2 regions of the Streptomyces sp. NBC_01268 genome follow, and region 2 is predicted to be linked to the other one. Evidence: riboswitches for the same ligand, from Rfam matches in the RefSeq annotation. Region 2 holds a riboswitch; the other holds the start of a gene.
The links. Region 2 has a riboswitch for glycine ahead of gcvT (glycine cleavage system aminomethyltransferase GcvT). Riboswitches for the same ligand answer to the same signal wherever they lie in the genome.
Positions count from the first base shown of each region.

Region 1: another riboswitch for glycine. It lies ahead of gcvP (aminomethyl-transferring glycine dehydrogenase); the one in region 2 lies ahead of gcvT (glycine cleavage system aminomethyltransferase GcvT).

Region 1 covers NZ_CP108454.1:1,472,619-1,477,028, forward strand. The annotation lists gene gcvP (aminomethyl-transferring glycine dehydrogenase) at 1-2,350, opposite strand, end outside; glycine riboswitch at 2,531-2,629, opposite strand; gene OG309_RS06255 (PRC-barrel domain-containing protein) at 2,743-3,132, shown strand; gene OG309_RS06260 (DNA polymerase IV) at 3,223-4,410, opposite strand, start outside.
Region 2 covers NZ_CP108454.1:5,853,967-5,858,376, forward strand. The annotation lists gene glyA (serine hydroxymethyltransferase) at 1-976, opposite strand, end outside; gene gcvH (glycine cleavage system protein GcvH) at 1,002-1,379, opposite strand; gene gcvT (glycine cleavage system aminomethyltransferase GcvT) at 1,509-2,633, opposite strand; glycine riboswitch at 2,791-2,902, opposite strand; gene OG309_RS26540 (AAA family ATPase) at 3,057-3,755, shown strand; gene OG309_RS26545 (enhanced serine sensitivity protein SseB) at 3,830-4,410, shown strand, end outside.

The DNA of each region.
Region 1 (4,410 bases), 4.4 Mb from region 2:
GGGTGGCGCGCTTGAGGCCCTCGCCGCCCATCAGGCGCACGTACGACCAGGAGATCGGCAGGATGCCGGCGGAGCCCCACGGGGCGGCCGAGATCGGGCCGACGCCGGTCTCCGGGCCCGCGGTGGGCTGGAGCGGGTGGTTCGGCAGGTACGGGGCGAGGTGCGCGCGGACGCCGACCGGGCCGACGCCCGGGCCGCCGCCGCCGTGCGGGATGCAGAAGGTCTTGTGCAGGTTCAGGTGCGAGACGTCGCCGCCGAACTTGCCCGGCTTGGCGAGGCCGACCAGCGCGTTGAGGTTGGCGCCGTCGACGTACACCTGACCGCCGGCCTCGTGCACCTCGGCGCAGATGTCGGCGACGTGCTCCTCGAACACACCGTGCGTGGACGGGTAGGTGATCATCAGCACGGACAGCTCGTCGCGGTACTGCTCGATCTTGGCGCGCAGGTCCGCGACGTCGACCTCGCCGTCGTCGGCGGTCTTGACGACGACGACCTTCATGCCGGCCATCACGGCGGAGGCGGCGTTGGTGCCGTGCGCGGAGGACGGGATGAGGCAGACGGTGCGCTGCAGGTCGCCGTTGGCGCGGTGGTACGCGCGGACGGCCAGCAGACCGGCCAGCTCGCCCTGCGAACCGGCGTTCGGCTGGATGGAGACCTTGTCGTAGCCGGTGACCTCGGCGAGACGCTCCTCCAGCTCGGTGATGAGCGTGACGTAGCCGCCGGCCTGCTCGACCGGGGCGAACGGGTGCATCTGGCCGAACTCGGGCCAGGTCACCGACTCCATCTCGGTGGTCGCGTTCAGCTTCATGGTGCAGGAGCCGAGCGGGATCATGCCGCGGTCGAGCGCGTAGTCGCGGTCGGAGAGGCGGCGCAGGTAGCGCAGCATCGAGGTCTCGGAGCGGTGCGCGTGGAAGACCGGGTGGGTCAGGAACACGTCCGAGCGGAGCGCGTCGACGGGCAGCGCGTCCGCGGTGGCGGCGTCCAGGGCGTCGATGTCGGCGGTGACGCCGAAGGCGCCCCAGACGGCGTCGAGCTGCGCGCGGGTGGTGGTCTCGTCACAGGACAGGGAGACCAGGTCCGCGTCGACGCGGTACAGGTTGACGCCGGCCTCACGGGCGGCCGCGACGACGGCGTCCGCGCGGCCCGGCACCCGGGCGGTGAGGGTGTCGAAGAAGGCACCCTGGACCAGCTCCACGCCGCCCGCCCGCAGACCGGCGGCGAGGATGGCGGCGTACCGGTGGGTACGGCGCGCGATCCCCTTCAGGCCCTCGGGGCCGTGGTAGACGGCGTACATGCCGGCCATGACGGCGAGGAGCACCTGGGCGGTGCAGATGTTGCTGGTGGCCTTCTCGCGGCGGATGTGCTGCTCGCGGGTCTGCAGGGCCAGGCGGTACGCCTTGTTGCCGTCGGCGTCCACGGAGACGCCGACCAGGCGGCCGGGGAGCGAACGGGCGTGCTTGTCCTGGACCGCCATGTAGCCGGCGTGCGGGCCGCCGAAGCCCATGGGGACGCCGAAGCGCTGGGTGGTGCCGACGGCGATGTCGGCGCCGAGCGAACCGGGCGAGGCGAGCAGGGTCAGCGCGAGCAGGTCGGCGGCGACGGTGACGATCGCGCCGAGCTCGTGGGCCTGGTCGATGACCGGCTTGATGTCCCGGACGGCGCCGGAGGCACCCGGGTACTGGAGCAGCACGCCGAAGACGCCGCGCTCGGCGATCTCGGCGGGGATGCCGGCCGACAGGTCGGCGACGACCACCTCGACCCCGGTGGGCTCGGCGCGGGTCTCGATGACGGCGATGGTCTGCGGCAGGGCGTCGGCGTCGATGAGGAACACGCCGTTCTTGACCTTGCCGACGCGGCGGGACAGCGCCATGGCCTCGGCGGCCGCGGTGCCCTCGTCGAGCAGCGAGGCGCCGGAGGTGGGCAGACCGGTGAGGTCGGCGACCATGGTCTGGAAGTTCAGCAGGGCCTCCAGGCGGCCCTGGGAGATCTCGGGCTGGTACGGCGTGTACGCGGTGTACCAGGCCGGGTTCTCCATGACGTTCCGGAGGATGACCGGAGGCGTGAAGGTCCCGTAGTAACCGAGACCGATCATGGGGGCGAGCACCTGGTTGCGGTCGGCGAGCTCACGCAGCTCGGCCAGCACCTCGGCCTCGGTGCGGGCGCCCGGCAGGCCGAGCGCCTCGGCGTTCTTGATGACGTCCGGCACGGCCGCGGCCGTCAGCTCGTCGAGGGAGCCGTACCCGACCTGGGCGAGCATCTTCGCCCGAGCCTCGGTGTCGGGCCCGATGTGCCGCTGCTCGAAGGGAATGCCCTGCTCGAGCTCGGAGAGCGGAATGCGGTTGGCGGTCATGCTGCGGGGGCCTCCTGGTCGTCACGACCTGCGAGGGGCACCACGGCGCGGGTGCCCGGACGGCCTCCCCCTCTGTCATGTCAACCTGAGAGCTTCACCGGCCATGCCAAACGGCGGGGCCGGCTTTCACCGTCGGTGAGAGCGGATGCCGTCGACGCCCGCTCTGCTTTCCAGAGTGACCTCGTCCGCGCGGTACAGGGGCCTGAGAGATTCCGGGGAGGATTTGCTCCTTCGGCGCCACCGAAAGGTTTCTTCGGAGGACTCTCCCGCGCAGGGTCGTCAGCCACAGCCAGCCTACCAGCGCGGTTGAGCCCGGCATCGCTCAAGTGGCCGACATCCCAGTTGTGCACTTTCGTAGGGGTGTAGAGCAGTTGCGACCAGTTGGAGGGACCGTGCAGACCGATATCGATCCGCGCAGCCTGATCGGCCGCAAGGCGTTCGACCGGAACGGACACAAGATCGGGACCGTGGACGAGGTGTACCTGGACGACGCGACGGGCGTCCCCGAATGGGCTGCCGTGCGCACCGGCCTGTTCAGCCGCGACGCGTTCGTCCCCCTGGAGCCGAGCGAGCTGGTGGGCGACGGCCTCCACATCCCGTACGAGCGGGCCCTCATCAAGGACGCCCCCGATTTCGGCGTGGGCCGCCACCTCTCCCCCGAACAGGAACTCCAGCTCTACCGCCACTACAGCCTCGCCCTCCCGCCCCCGCCCCCGCCCCCGCCCCCGCCCCAGGACACCCCCCGGGACTTCGGCCGCCTGGCGGGCCAGGACGACGCGTAGAGCCCGCTACGGGAACACCCGCGCCCCTGGGGCCATCACCCGCACGGGTGGTGCGGGTGGGAGCCGCCGAGCCCGGCCGCAGGCCGGGCTTCACTCGGCTCCCGTCCCGGTCCCCTCCACCAGCGGCAGCGGATCCGAGGGCTCCAGGTCCGGATCGTCCACGGAGAACGTCCGCACCCGCCCCGGCACCACCGTCCCCGGCTCCTCGAACCGCACGGTGACCCGGCCGACCCCGCTCCCCTGCACCCACCCGGCCCCGTACTCCGCGTGCCGCACGTCCCGCCCCGGCGCCCAGTGCCGCTCGGTGGTCTCGGTGGCCGTGGGGGGCGCCTGCTCGGCCGCCTCGGGGCCCGCGACGGCCTCGGGGGCGGCCTCGGCCCGGGCCTCCGCCTCCGCCTGCGCGAACAGGTCCTCCTGGGTGTAGTCGGCGAGCCCGCTCACCCCGACCCCCAGTAGCCGCACGCCGCCCGTGGTGTCCACGAGGTCGAGGAGCCGCGCCGCGGCCTCCCTGACCACCACGGGGTCGTCCGTCGGCCCCCGCAGCGTCTCGGAGCGCGTGAGCGTCGAGAAGTCGTACCGCCGCACCTTCAGGACGATGGTCCGCCCCGAGTGCCCCGAATCCCGCAGCCGCGCGACGCACCGCTCCGCGAGCCGCTCCACCTCCAGCCGGATCCGCAGCCGGTCGTGCAGGTCGACGTCGAAGGTGTCCTCCACGGAGACCGATTTCGCGTCCCGCTCGGCCACCACGGGCCGGTCGTCGTGCCCGAGGGCCATCAGGTACAGCGAGCCCCCGTGAGCCCGCCCGAGGAGCCGTACGAGCTCGTCCTCGCCCGCCTCGACCACGTCGGTGACGGTGCTGATCCCGGCCCGTCTCAGGTGCTCCCCGGTGGCCGGCCCGACGCCGGGGATGATCCGCACCGAACGCGGCCCGATCAGCTCGCGCTCCGTACCGGGCTCGATCAGCATCAGCCCGTCCGGCTTGGCCTCCTCCGAGGCGATCTTCGCGAGCATCTTGGACCCGGCCAGACCGACCGACCCGGTCAGACCGGTCGTCGCGAGGATGTCCCGCCGCAGCCGCTCCCCCGTCGCCCGCGCGCTCGCGCTGTCGTCGGCGAGACCGCCGGCCTCCAGGTCCACGAAGGCCTCGTCCAGGCTGAGCGGCTCGACGAGCGGTGAGAGCCGCCCGAGCAGTTCCATGACCTGCCCGCTGATCGCCCGGTAGAAGGCGAAGCGGGGCACGAGATAGGCCGCGTTCGGCGCGAGCCGTCGCGCCTGCGC
Region 2 (4,410 bases):
GCAGGTCGACGAGGAGCAGGTGCACGTCGGTGCCGCCGGACAGGACGGAGACACCGTGGGCGGTGACGTCGTCCTGGACCAGGCGCTCGGCGATGATGCGGGCGCCGTCCAGGGTGCGCTGCTGGCGCTCCTTGAACTCCTCCGAGGCCGCGACCTTGAAGGAGACGGCCTTGGCCGCGATCACGTGCTCCAGGGGGCCGCCCTGGAAGCCGGGGAAGACCGAGGAGTTCAGCTTCTTGGCGAACTCCTTCTTCGCCAGGATGATGCCGCCGCGCGGGCCGCCGAGCGTCTTGTGCGTGGTCGAGGTGACCACGTCCGCGTACTCGACCGGGTTCGGGTGCAGACCCGCGGCGACCAGACCCGCGAAGTGGGCCATGTCGACCCACAGGTAGGCCTCGACCTCGTCGGCGATCCGGCGGAACTCGGCGAAGTCCAGCTGGCGCGGGTAGGCGGACCAGCCCGCGATGATCACCTTGGGGCGGTGCTCCTTGGCGAGGCGCTCGACCTCGGCCATGTCGACCAGACCGGCCTCGTCGACGTGGTACGCGACCACGTTGAACTGCTTGCCGGAGAAGTTCAGGCGCATGCCGTGGGTCAGGTGACCGCCGTGCGCCAGGTCCAGGCCGAGGATCGTGTCGCCCGGCTGGGCGATCGCGAAGAGGGCGGCCTGGTTGGCGGAGGCACCGGAGTGGGGCTGCACGTTGGCGTACTCGGCGCCGAACAGGTCCTTGATCCGGTCGATGGCGATCTGCTCGGCCACGTCGACGTGCTCGCAGCCGCCGTAGTAGCGGCGGCCGGGGTAGCCCTCGGCGTACTTGTTGGTGAGGACCGAGCCCTGGGCCTCCATGACCGCGACCGGAGCGAAGTTCTCCGAGGCGATCATCTCGAGGGTGGACTGCTGGCGGCGGAGCTCGGCGTCGACGGCGGCGGCGACGTCGGGGTCCAGCTCGTGGAGAGGGGTGTTCAGAAGCGACATGAATCGATCCCTTGGGGGTCTCGGTTTAGCCGGCGGTGAAGGCGGTGTACTCGTCGGCGCTGAGCAGGTCGTCCGGCTCGCCCGCGAGGCGCACCTTGAACAGCCAGCCGCCCTCGAACGGAGCGGAGTTCACGAGCGCCGGGTCGTCGACGACGTCCTGGTTGGCCTCGACGACCTCGCCGGTCACCGGGGCGTACAGGTCGCTGACGGACTTGGTGGACTCCAGCTCGCCGCAGGTCTCGCCCGCGGTCACCGTGTCGCCGACCTCGGGGAGCTGCACGTAGACGATGTCACCGAGCGCGTTGGCGGCGTGCTCCGTGATGCCGATCGTGGCGACGCCGTCCTCGACGGCCGACAGCCACTCGTGCTCCTTGCTGTAGCGCAGCTGCTGGGGGTTGCTCATGACCTGATTCTCCTGGATCGAGGGAGTACTGATGAACGTGGGTCTTGCGTGATGAGACACGAAGTGAGACATCCGAGTGAGGGAAACGTCACTCCTCGGACCCGAATGCGTCACTCGGGTCCCTTCATGTCACTTCTGGCGCTTGTAGAACGGCAGCGCCACGGTCTCGTACGGCTCGTGCGCGCCGCGGATGTCGACGCCGACGCCCTCGGTGCCGGGCGCGGCGAACTCCGCGTCCACGTACGCCATGGCGATCGGCTTGCCCAGGGTCGGCGACGGGGCGCCGGAGGTGACCTCACCGATGACCTGCCCGTTCGCGACGACGGCGAAGCCGGCGCGCGGGACCCGGCGGCCCTCGGCGATCAGGCCGACCAGCTTGCGCGGCGGGGCGGACTCGGCGCGCTCGGCGGCCTTCTCCAGCGCCTCGCGGCCGACGAAACGGCCCTCGTTGGTGGTCTTCTCGAACTTGACGACCCGGCCGAGGCCCGCGTCGAAGGGGGTCAGCGCGGTGGTCAGCTCGTGGCCGTAGAGCGGCATGCCCGCCTCCAGGCGGAGCGTGTCCCGGCAGGACAGGCCGCAGGGGATCAGGCCGACGCCCGCTCCCGCCTCGGTCAGCGCCTTCCACACGCCCTCGGCGTGCTCGGGCTTCAGGAACAGCTCGAAGCCGTCCTCGCCGGTGTAGCCGGTGCGGGCGATCAGCGCGGGGACGCCGGCGACGGTTCCGGGCAGGCCGGCGTAGTACTTCAGGCCGTCCAGGTCGGCGTCGGTGAGGGACTTCAGGATGCCGGGGGACTCCGGGCCCTGGACGGCGAGCAGCGCGTAGGCCTCGCGGTCGTCGCGGACCTCGGCGTCGAAGCCCTCGGCGCGGGCCACGAGCGCGTCCAGGACGATCTGGGCGTTGGAGGCGTTGGCGACGACCATGTACTCGGTCTCGCCCAGGCGGTAGACGATCAGGTCGTCGAGGATGCCGCCGTCCTCCTGGCAGATCATCGTGTAGCGGGCGCGGCCGTTGCCCACCGTGGAGATGTTGCCGACCAGGGCGTAGTCCAGAAGGTCGACGGCCTGCGGGCCCGTGACGGTGATCTCGCCCATGTGGGAGAGGTCGAAGAGGCCGGCCTGGTGACGGACGGCGTTGTGCTCGTCGCGCTCGCTGCCGTAGCGCAGCGGCATGTCCCAGCCGGCGAAGTCGGTCATGGTCGCGCCGAGCGAACGATGCAGCGCATCGAGGGCGGTCAGGCGGGGGGCAGTGCTCATCGGGTGGCTCCCGGGTCCCAGGGCGTGCGGGGCACGACATGCATGACGGAGGACGGTCCTCCCCATCTGTCATGGAACCTGAGAGGTTCACCGAGGGCATCCTCGGCTTGCACCTTGGGTGGGGTCGCGACAGGCGCGGCCCGCTTTTCAGATCTGCCTCATCCACGCGGTACGGGGCCTGAGAGATTCAAGGGAGGAACTTGCTCCTTCGGCGCCCGGGCGCACCCTGTGACTGCGGTGCGTGACCGGAACTCTCCCGCGCGGATTCGAGCGGCCGGTATGTGGTTGTGGACGCTCGTGCGAGCGCCTGCGCGCACATCATTGCACGGCGGTTCGGCCCGGCAAATCGCTTGCGTCTCATTACCCTTTCTTTACACTTCGTGGGCAAGGGTCTCCGCAGGGCCTACCAGGGGGAGCGACGCGATGCAGATGCCGCCGAGGATGCCGATGCGGCCGGTCCAGCGCGCCGGCGCCTACGCCACCGGTGCGGGCATACCCGTGCAGCACGCCGGAGCCCGCGCCCGCGCCCGGACCCGCCGGGGCCGACTGCTGCGCGACCTGCGCGACCGCGGCGGCCGGGGCCCCCGCGCCCTGGCCTTCGCCATGGGCGACGTCGTGGTCGTCTCCGGACTCCCCGGCAGCGGCAAGTCGACGCTCATGGGGCGCACGGCCGAGGGCCGCGCCATCGACTCCCAGCACACCCGCGAGCGCTGGGAGGCCCGGCTGCCCCGCTACCTGCCGTACGCCGTCTACCGCCCGCTCGCCCGCCTCGCGCACTACGCGGGGCTCCGCCGCGTCCTGCGCTCCGGCGCGAGCGTCGTCGTCCACGACTGCGGCACCCAGTCCTGGGTGCGCGGCTGGCTCGCCCGCGAGGCCAGGCGCCGCGGCACCGCCCTGCACCTGATCCTGCTCGACGTCGAGCCCGCGACCGCCCGCGAAGGGCAGCTGGCCCGCGGCCGCGGCGTCTCGGGCTACGCCTTCGCCCGCCACCGCCGCGCCGTCGGCCGGCTCGTGCGCACCGCCGAGGCCGGCCGGCTGCCACCGGGCTGCGCCTCGGTCACCCTGCTCGACCGGGACGCGGCCGACGCCCTGCGGAAGATCGGCTTCCGCGACGTGGCGTGAAGCACTCCACGGTCTTTCCGCACCTTTTTCGGTCACGGCGGCGCCGACGCGCCGTTAAGGTGCTGAACCGCACCATGTGCCGAGAGGGAGAAGACGAGACCGTGGACGTGACGTGGCCGGGCAATGAGCTCGAAGAGGTACTGGCCGCCTCGCTCGGCAACCCCTCGGCCGGCGGCCGCCTGGTCGAGGTGCTCGGGCGCAGCCCCGTATGGGTCCCGCTGCCCAACGGCGGAAGCCCCGACAGCAGCGACCTCGACCTGCCCACCCTGGAGATAGACGGCTACGCCTTCGTTCCCGTCTTCAGCTCCGAGCAGCAGTTCCTCGCCTGCGTCGGCGACCACATGTCCTTCACCGTCGCCCCCGCCCGCGACTTCGCCCGCGGCCTGCCCCCGCAGCTCGGCATCGCCGTGAACCCCGGCGGCACCGTCGGCGTCCCGCTGCCGCCGCCCGCCGTCGCCGAACTGTGCCGGGCCGGCCGCACCCCCCTCGACGGGCCCGCCAGCGGCGGCCGCGTCCGCCTCTTCGAGCCCGACTGGCAGGACGACCCCGTCGACTTCCTCGCCGCCGCGTCCGCCGAGTTCGAGGCCACCGGCACCGTCGCCACCGCCCGCCGCGTCCTCGCCAGCGTCGAGGGCACCGAACCCGCCCTCTTCAT